3 regions of the Bradyrhizobium sp. SZCCHNR1002 genome follow, and region 1 is predicted to be linked to each of the others. Evidence: predicted binding sites of a transcription regulator. Region 1 holds the regulator's gene; each other region holds the start of a gene.
What was found. The regulator PhoB, encoded in region 1, activates phosphate uptake and scavenging genes when phosphate is short. The targets are predictions, from matches to a motif close to TGTCATNNANCTGTCAT.
Positions count from the first base shown of each region.

Region 2: a site for PhoB is predicted at 1,708-1,724, ahead of phnC (phosphonate ABC transporter ATP-binding protein). Genes of this name have one in related genera too.
Region 3: a site for PhoB is predicted at 1,645-1,661, ahead of ugpB (sn-glycerol-3-phosphate ABC transporter substrate-binding protein UgpB). Genes of this name have one in related genera too.

Region 1 covers NZ_JAUHIS010000002.1:488,505-491,733, reverse strand. Annotated here, with positions in the region: gene pstB (phosphate ABC transporter ATP-binding protein PstB) at 1-286, shown strand, start outside; gene phoU (phosphate signaling complex protein PhoU) at 315-1,031, shown strand; gene phoB (phosphate regulon transcriptional regulator PhoB) at 1,048-1,755, shown strand; gene QX108_RS14670 (trypsin-like serine protease) at 1,896-3,212, shown strand.
Region 2 covers NZ_JAUHIS010000001.1:2,388,630-2,391,858, forward strand. Annotated here, with positions in the region: gene phnD (phosphonate ABC transporter substrate-binding protein) at 1-712, opposite strand, end outside; gene phnC (phosphonate ABC transporter ATP-binding protein) at 785-1,591, opposite strand; gene QX108_RS10620 (chloramphenicol acetyltransferase) at 1,770-2,432, shown strand; gene QX108_RS10625 (alpha-D-ribose 1-methylphosphonate 5-triphosphate diphosphatase) at 2,429-3,229, shown strand, end outside.
Region 3 covers NZ_JAUHIS010000003.1:299,808-303,036, forward strand. Annotated here, with positions in the region: gene QX108_RS17625 (organic hydroperoxide resistance protein) at 1-165, shown strand, start outside; gene QX108_RS17630 (CaiB/BaiF CoA-transferase family protein) at 321-1,523, shown strand; gene ugpB (sn-glycerol-3-phosphate ABC transporter substrate-binding protein UgpB) at 1,716-3,032, shown strand; gene ugpA (sn-glycerol-3-phosphate ABC transporter permease UgpA) at 3,118-3,229, shown strand, end outside.

The DNA of each region.
Region 1 (3,229 bases):
CATCGCCCGCACAGTCGCCGTCCGGCCCGAGGTGATCCTGTTCGACGAGCCGTGCTCGGCGCTCGACCCGATCTCGACCGCCAAGGTCGAGGAGCTGATCCAGGAGCTCGCGGAGAACTATACGATCGCGATCGTGACCCATAACATGCAGCAGGCGGCGCGCGTCTCCGACAAGACCGCCTTCATGTATCTCGGCGAGCTGATCGAGTTCGACGAGACCAGCAAGATCTTCACCTCGCCGAGCGATCGGCGGACCCAGGACTACATCACCGGCCGGTTCGGCTGACGCCGACAGCATTCTTCAGGAGATCAACATGGCCAGTGAACATACCGCCAAGGCGTTCGACAGCGATCTGCAGGATCTCACCCGGCTGGTGTCGGAGATGGGCGGCCTCGCCGAGCGGCTGATCGTCGATTCCGTCGACGCGCTGGTGCGGCGCGACGTGGCGCTCGGCCAGAAGGTGGTCGCCGCCGACGCCGAGGTCGACAAGCTGCAGCGCATCATCGAGGAGCGCGCGGTGCTGACGATCGCCCGCCGCCAGCCGATGGCCGTCGATCTGCGCGAGATCGTCGGCGCCATGCGCGTCGCCACCGATCTGGAGCGGATCGGTGACCTCGCCAAGAACATCGGCAAGCGCGTCGCCGCGCTGGAGAGCGACTTCCATCCGCTCAAGCTGATCCGCGGCCTGGAGCACATGACCGACTTGGTGCAGTCGCAGGTCAAGACGGTGCTGGATGCCTATGCCGCGCATGATTTGCCGGCGGCGATGACGGTCTGGAAGGGCGACGAGGAGGTCGATGCGATCTGCACCTCGCTGTTCCGCGAGCTCCTCACTTATATGATGGAGGACCCGCGCAACATCTCGTTCTGCATCCACCTGATGTTCTGCGCCAAGAACATCGAGCGGATCGGCGACCACGCCACCAACATCGCTGAGACGGTTTTCTATATGATCGAGGGCCAGCAGATCATGGACAAGCGCCCGAAGGGCGACATGACCAGCTTCGCGACCACGATCCCCGGCAACTGAGAAAGACGATTTCGACATGGGCGCGCGAATTCTGGTGGTTGAGGACGAGGAGGCGCTGACGACGCTGCTGCGCTACAACCTCGAGGCCGAAGGCTACGAGGTCGAGACCGTGGCGCGCGGCGACGAGGCCGACACGCGGCTCAAGGAGCGCGTGCCCGATCTGGTCGTGCTCGACTGGATGCTGCCGGGCCTGTCCGGCATCGAGCTGTGCCGGCGGCTGCGGGCGCGGTCCGAGACCAAGCAGCTGCCGATCATCATGCTCACCGCCCGCGGCGAGGAGAGCGAGCGTGTGCGGGGGCTTGCGACCGGCGCCGACGACTACATCGTCAAGCCGTTCTCGGTGCCGGAGCTGCTGGCGCGCGTGAAGGGCCTGCTGCGGCGGGCGAGCCCGGAGCGGCTCGCGACCGTGCTGTCCTATGGCGACATCGAGCTCGACCGCGAGAAGCGCCGCGTCGCGCGCTCGGGCCGGCCGATCGACCTCGGCCCGACCGAATACCGTCTGCTCGAATTCTTCCTCGAGCATCCCGGCCGCGTGTTCAGCCGCGAGCAGTTGCTCGACAGCGTCTGGGGCCGCGACATCTATATCGACGAGCGCACCGTCGACGTGCACATCGGCCGTCTGCGCAAGCTGCTCAATCCGGGTCGCGAGCAGGATCCGATCCGCACCGTGCGCGGCGCGGGCTATGCGCTGGACGATCGGTTCGCCAAGAGCGAGCAGGCATAAGGAGCGGCAGATGTGAGGGACGTGCAGGTGTGAGAGGCGAGCAGGCCGGATTAAGGACACCGCGGTCCGCTTTCCGCCACGCCGCCGCCGTCTTGATCGAGTGTGCTGAGCGGCCCGTGTTTTGGTTCCAGCGGACGCCCTTGCTCAAGACGATCATCACAAGTCTTGCCGTGCTGCTCGGCAGCCTGGCCGGTGCACCGGCCGCCGAGCTCGAAGACGCCGTCGCCGCCGCCGGAAACGGCCAGCATGACGTTGCGCTGCGCCGCCTGCTGCCGCTCGCCGCCAAGGGCGATGCGCGGGCGCAGTTCGACGTCGGCTTCATGCACGCCTTCGGCTGGGGCCAGCCGCGCAATGCGGCCGAGGCGCTGGCATGGTATCGCAAGGCGGCGGACCAGGGCCTCGCCGTCGCCCAGCACTATCTCGGCATCGCCTACGTCAACGGCGAGGGTGTCGCGAGCAACTACGGCGAAGCCGGCCGCTGGTTCAGCCGCGCTGCAGCCCAAGGCTTCGCCCAGTCGCAATACATGCTCGGTCTGATGATGCTCGACGGCCGCGGCGTGAGCCAGGACCTCGTGCAGGGCTATGCCTGGCTGGTGATGGCCGGCCGCAACGGCGTGCGCTCGGCCGGCCGCGACGTGCAGCGGGTCAAGCTGACCGAGGCGCAGCGTGTCCAGGCGCAGGCGATGATCGCGAGCTGGAAGCCCAGATTCGAATCGACGGATGCCGGGGTGGCCAACCCGCGTCCCGAGCAGTTGCTCGGACTCGACCGGCACATCGGCGAGGTCGTGGACCCGACCTCCTGGCCTGCCTCGTCGATCGGCGTCGTCACCGTGGCGCAGTATTCGACCGGCGGCTGGTGTACCGGCACTCTGATCGCGCCGCGCGTCGTGCTCACCGCCGCGCATTGCGTGTTCAACGGGCTCGCGCAGGTCAATCCCGGCAACGTCCGCTTCCTGGCCGGCATGAACAGGGGCACGCCGGCCGCCTCATCGATCGCCGAACGGCTGATCGTCGCGCCCGAGTTCGTTCCGACCCAGCACGACCGATGGTCGCTCGACCGCTCCCCGGCCGATTGGGCGCTGATCATCCTGAAGGACGCGCTGCCGTCGAAGCCGGTGGCGGTGAGGGCGCTGAGCCGTGAGGAGCTGGTCGCCGCAACCAGGGCCGGCACCATCTCCGAGATCGGCTATGGCCAGGAGCGGCGCTATTCGCCGACCGGCCAGCGCAATTGCAGCGCGGGGATGACCAAGGACGCCAAGCTGCTGACCGTGCATTGCCTGGCCAATTTTGGCTATTCGGGCTCGCCGATCATGGCCGAGATCGGCGGCGAGCCGGCCGTGGTCGGCATCTTCTCGGCGTTCCACGAGGAGACCCGGCTAATGTTCGCCGCGCCGGCAAGCCACTTCGAGGCGACCGTGCGGCGCGAGATCGCCGCGCAGAGCGCCTCGGCGCGGTGAGGGGAGAACGGCGGAGG
Region 2 (3,229 bases), on a different contig from region 1:
GCGCCGACTTGTGAATGATCCGGAAGTCTTCCTTCTTCATCGGCGAGCCGTCGGCGTTCTTCAGCATGCCCTTGGTCAGCATCTGCGCCAGCGTCGAGTCGTTGTCGCTGGTCCACTGGTTGGCTGCGATGTCGACGGTCCCCTGCGACAGGGCCAGCACCGCATTCTCGTGGCTGCCGGTGAAGACCACCTTGCCGAAATACGTCTCGGCATCCGTCACGCCCATTTTGTTGAGCTCGAAGCGCGGCACATTGTTGCCCGACGTGGAATTCGGATCGACCAAGCCGAGATTCTTGCCCTTGAGGTCCTCGACCTTCTGATACGGGCTGCTCGCCTTGACAAAGAACACCGAATAATAGCCGGTGCTGCCGTCGGCATTGATGTCGTTGGCGAAGGCATCGGTCTTGACCCCCGTCAGGCGGGCCCGGGCGAACGAGGCCGAGCCGTAGCTCGCAATGTGGATATTGCCGGCGCGCTGGCCTTCGATCACGGCCGCGTAGTCGTTGGCGATGCGCAGCGTGACTTTCACGCCGAGCTCTTTGGAGAGATAGCTCACGAACGGCGCCCAACGCTCGGTGACGCCAGAGGCGTTCTCTGCCGGAACGACGGCGAAGGTGAGCTCGGGATACTTCGCCTTCCAGTCGGCGGCGGAGGCCGAAGCGGTGAACGCAAGCGCGGCGACGCCTGCCAGAATGATGCGACGATTGATCATGACTTATCCTCTTGCTGCAATCATACGATGCGACCGTCGCGCGCGGCGGCCGAAACTTGTGATACATGCGGCTCAGGCGACGGCGGCCTCGCCAAAGGCCGGAACGGCTGCCGGCGGCACGGGGCGAGCATCCATGACCTCATCGGCTTCCAGATCGTAGAGCTCGCGCGCGATCTGGCCGGTGAGAGCGGCAGGGACGTCATCGAACACGACGCGCCCGGTCGCCATGCCGATCAGGCGGTCGCAATAGCTGCGCGCCAGATCGAGCGAATGCAGATTGCAGACCACCGTGATGCCGAAATGCTTGTTGATGCGCAGCAGCGCATCCATCACGATCTTGGTGTTGCGGGGATCGAGCGAGGCGATCGGCTCGTCGGCCAGGATGATGTCGGGCTGCTGCACGAGCGCACGCGCGATGGCAACCCGCTGCTGCTGCCCGCCCGACAATTGATCGGCGCGCTGCGCGGCGAGCGAGGCCATGTCGAACTGCTCCAACGCGGACATCGCGATGGCGACATCCTCGGCCGGCCACAGCTGCGCCAGCGAACGCCAGGAAGGAATTTCGGCCAGCCGTCCCATCAGCACGTTGGTGAGCACGTCGAGCCGGCCGACGAGGTTGAACTGCTGGAAGATCATTGCCGAGCGCGCACGCCATTGGCGCAGGTCGCGCCCGCGCAGCGCCGTCACGTCGAGGTCGTTGAACAAAACCCGTCCGGAGCTGACGGGACTGAGCCTGTTGATGGAGCGCAGCAAGGTCGACTTGCCGGCCCCGGACCGCCCGATCACGCCGACGAAGCTGCCGGGCGCAATGGCGAAGGACGCATTGTCGACCGCGGCTTTCGCACCGAACCGGCACGTCAAACCATCTACCACCAGCATTGCAAGCTCCAGACGCCTCGTGACGCGCTACCGCTAGCGTCTGGATTCAACAGTTATGTGACAATGCGCTCACGCTCGCCTGCTCATCCACATCGGCGACGCCCCGGTCATCCGCCCGTCACGCAACCGTCATAGTGAGCACCTTAGACATCCGAGAACCTCCAGAAGCAGACGAGACATGGCCGGCAAGTCACTTTCAATCCATCCCACCGTCGATCCCACCGCAACCCTCCACGACGTGAGGCTGGGCGCCTATTGCGAAGTGGGTGCCCGCACCATCCTCAACGAGGTGGCGATGGACGACTACTCCTACGTCGTCAACGATGCACAAATCACCTACACGACGATCGGAAAGTTCTGCTCGATCGCGGCGATGACCCGGATCAATCCAGGCAATCACCCGATGCATCGCGCGACCCAGGCGCATTTCACCTATCGCGCCAGCGCATATTTCCCGGGCGAGCCCGACGATGCGGAGTTCTTCGCCTGGCGACGCCAACACCATGTCGACATCGGTCATGATGTCTGGATCGGCCATGGTGCGATCGTGCTGCCAGGACGCAACATCGGCACGGGCGCCGTCGTGGCGGCCGGCGCCATCGTCACCAAGGATGTGCCCGATTATACCATCGTCGCCGGCAATCCCGCGCGTCTCCTGAAGCGCCGTTTCCCGGAGGACATCGCTGAGCGTCTGCGGCGCCTCGCCTGGTGGGACTGGGATCACGACGCACTGCGCGCGGCCTTGCCGGACTTCCGGCGCCTGGAGATCGCCGACTTCCTGGACAAATACGAGGCAGCTCTCGACGACGGCGCTCAGCTGCGGCAGAGTGCCACGCCATGACAGACATCTTTGTTTCGGGCGGCAAGTGCCTGATCGGCTCCGAACTCGTCGACGCATCGCTGATCCTCTCGCGGGGCGTGATTGACGGGATCGACACGACTACACCGCGTACCGGACTCGATCTCGATGCGAGCGGGCTCACGGTGCTGCCCGGTATCGTCGATATTCATGGTGACGCCTTCGAGCGGCAGATGATGCCGCGCGCAGGCGTGGATTTTCCGATCGACGTCGCTCTGGTCGATAGCGACCGCCAGGCCGTCAGCAACGGCATCACCACGGTCTTCCATGCGACCACCTGGTCGTGGGAGCCGGGCCTGCGAAGTGCTGCGAACGCGCGCCATCTGCTCGAGGCGATCGAAGCTCTGCGGCCGCGCCTCGCTGCCGATACCCGCTTCCATTTGCGTCACGAGACCTACAATCTCGATGACGAGGACGAGATCCTCGCATTGCTTGCAGCGCGGCGCATCGACTTGTTCGCCTTCAACGACCATATGGACTCCACCGTGGCGAGCCTGGACAAGCCGCACAAGCGCCAGCGCATGGTGGATCGCACGGGAATGTCCGGCGGCGACTTCGATCGCCTGGTCGCGCGCATCGTTTCACGGGCCGATGCCGTTCCGGCGTCGATCGCCCGCCTTGCCGCGGCCGGCCGCGCGGCCGGCATCCGCATGCTGTCTCACGACGACGAGAGTCCGGAGATGCGCCGTGCCTTTCGGGAACAGGGCGTGGGAATCGCAGAATTCCCGGTCAATGAGGAGACCGCGCGCGAAGCCGCCGCAGGCGGCGATGCCATCGTG
Region 3 (3,229 bases), on a different contig from region 1:
GGCCCGCGCTCCGAGGGCGGCTTCGGCATCACCGTCGAGCTCGCGGTCTCGCTGCCCGGCCTTGCCAAGGCGGATGCCGAGGCGCTGGTCGAGAAGGCCCATCAGGTGTGCCCTTACTCGAACGCCACCCGCAACAACGTCGACGTCAAGCTGTCCGTCGTCTGAGGTTGAATTCCGCCCTGCGGCAGGGGTTGCGTCGCGCTCCTGCCGCAGGCCGGCCCTCCGTTTTCGCCAGGGCGGCATTCGCGCAAGCTCGTTTGCGCGAGCGCTGCGGCAATGCTTAATGACCGCGAGTTGAAACCAACCTCGCGATCGTCCTGATGACCCCTCAATTTGCTCCCGGCGCCATGGCCGGCCTGCGCGTGATCGATCTCACGCGCGTGCTCGGCGGCCCCTATTGCACGCAGATCCTGGCCGATCACGGCGCCGACGTGATCAAGGTCGAGCCGCCCGCCGGCGACGAGGTCCGCGACTGGGGCCCTCCGTTCCACGACGAGGACGCGGCCTACTTCGTCGGCATCAACCGCAACAAGCGCTCGATCGGCCTCGACCTCGCCTCCGAGGGCGGCCGCGTGGTGCTCTTGAAGATGCTCGAGACCGCCGACGTGCTGATCGAGAACTTCAAGCCCGGCACCCTCGAGAAATGGGGCATCGGCAGCGACGTGCTGCGCGAGAAATTCCCGGGGCTCGTGCACTGCCGCATCTGCGGCTTCGGCGCCGACGGGCCGCGCGGCGGCAATCCCGGCTATGACGCGATCATCCAGGCGATGACCGGCATGATCGCGGCGACCGGCTCGCCCGAGAGCGGCCCGATGCGAATCGGCGTGCCCTTGGTCGACATCACCACGGGCCTCTATGCCGCGATCGGCATCCTGATGGCGCTGTCGGAACGGCAGCGGTCGGGACAAGGCCAGTTCCTCGAAATCACGCTATACGAAACTGGCCTGGCGATCATGCATCCGCACACCGCCAACTACTTCATGCACGGCAAGCCACCGTCGCTGACCGGCAACGAACATCCGAATCTCGTTCCCTACGCCATCTTCCCGACCAAGACCGACGACATCTTCATCGGCGTCGGCAATGACGGCACGTTCCGCAAGCTCGCCAAGGAGATCGGCCGCCCCGAGCTCGGCACCGATCCGCGCTTCGCGCGCAACCGCGACCGCGTCGCCAATCGCGAGGCGCTGCGCGCCGAGCTCGCCGCCGTGTTCCGCCAGTTCGAGGCCGAGCCGCTGTGCGACCGCCTGCTCGCCGCCGGCCTGCCCGCCGGCCCGGTGCAGAAGATCGATCAGGCACTGACCAATCCGCACACGCTCTACCGCGGCGATGTCATCGAGAAGGACTGGTACAAGGGGGTGGCCTCGCCGATCCGGCTCGGACGCACCAAGCCGAGCCTGCGCTCCACGCCGCCGAAATACAGCGAGCACGCCGAGGAGGTGCTGAGCGAATTCGGCTACTCGCCGAGCGAGATCGAATCGCTGCGGGCCGCTGGAACCGTCTGCACGGAACGCAAACGCTGACCGCATCGCACGCGCTCCCGTCGCCGCGTCGCACCACGGCGCGGTAACGGAGAGATGCGATTTACCGCTTTTCGCGGACGCACTGCGCGTGGCTTTCCCGCGTCAGGTCATACGTCTATACATTCACATAACTGTCATCTGGCGCTGTTAACGGCCGCCACGACCGATGACGTTCATGGGAGGATCTTTTTGATGTCATTTCGACAATTCGCTGCTGCGACTGCCGTTGCAGCCACCTTTGGTTTTGCGGCGTCACCCGCACTCGCGGTGACTGAAATCCAGTGGTGGCACGCCATGACCGGCGGCAACAACGACATCGTCAACAAGCTCGCCGAGGAATTCAACGCCTCGCAGAGCGACTACAAGGTCGTGCCGACCTTCAAGGGCGCCTATCCCGACACGATGAATGCCGGCATCGCCGCGTTCCGCGCCGGCAATGCGCCTCACATCATGCAGGTGTTCGAGGTCGGCACCGCGACAATGATGAGCGCCAAGGGCGCGATCAAGCCGGTCTACGAGCTGATGAAGGAGGCCGGCGAGCCGTTCGACCCGAAGGCCTATCTGCCGGCGATTACCGGCTACTATTCGACCTCCAAGGGCGACATGCTGTCGTTCCCGTTCAACTCGTCTTCGATGGTGATGTGGATCAACAAGGACGAGCTGAAGAAGGCCGGCGTTGCCGAGATCCCGAAGACCTGGCCGGAAGTGTTCGACGCCGCCAAGAAGCTGAAGGCTGCCGGTCACGAGACCTGCGGCTTCTCCAATGCCTGGGCGTCCTGGGCCCATATCGAGCAGTTCTCGGCCTGGCACAACGTGCCGATCGGCACCAAGGCCAACGGCCTCGACGGCTTCGACACCGTGCTCGAGTTCAACAGCCCGCTGCACGTCAAGCACCTGCAGAACCTCGTCGAGCTGCAGAAGGACAAGACCTACGACTATTCCGGCCGCGGCTCGGCCTCCGAGAGCCGGTTCGGCTCCGGCGAATGCGCGATCTTCATGACCTCGTCGGGCTACTACGCCACCGCCAAGAGCACCGCGAAGTTCGACTTCACCTCGGCGCCGATGCCATATTATCCGGACGTGCAGGGCGCACCGCAGAACTCGATCATCGGCGGCGCCTCGCTGTGGGTGATGGGCGGCAAGACGGCGAACGAGTACAAGGGCGTCGCCAAGTTCTTCACCTTCCTGTCGGACACCAACCGCCAGGCCAAGCTGCATCAGGAGTCCGGCTATCTGCCGATCACCACCGCGGCCTATGAGAAGACCAAGACGGACGGCTTCTACGACAAGAACCCCGTGCCGCAGACGCCGCTGAAGGAGCTCACCAACAAGCCGCCGACCGAGAATTCGCGCGGCCTGCGCTTCGGCAACATGGTGCAGATGCGTGACGTCTGGGCCGAGGAGATCGAGGCCGCACTCGCCGGCAAGAAGACCGCCAAGGAGGCGCTCGATTCCGCCGTTGCCCGCGGCAATGCGATGTTGCGCACCTTCGAGAAAACGGCCAAGTAAGGAAACGGCAAAGTCAGGCCGTCCCAGAGGCTTCCTCTCCCACCGGAGGGGAAGCCTCACTTCTATCCCTCACGCGGCGCGCTCCATGGAAAAGTCGGTCGTCTTCAACGGCAAGCTCCTGCCCTACCTGCTGCTGGCGCCGCAGCTCGCGATCACGCTGATCTTCTTCTACTGGCCGGCCAGCCAGGCGATCTGGC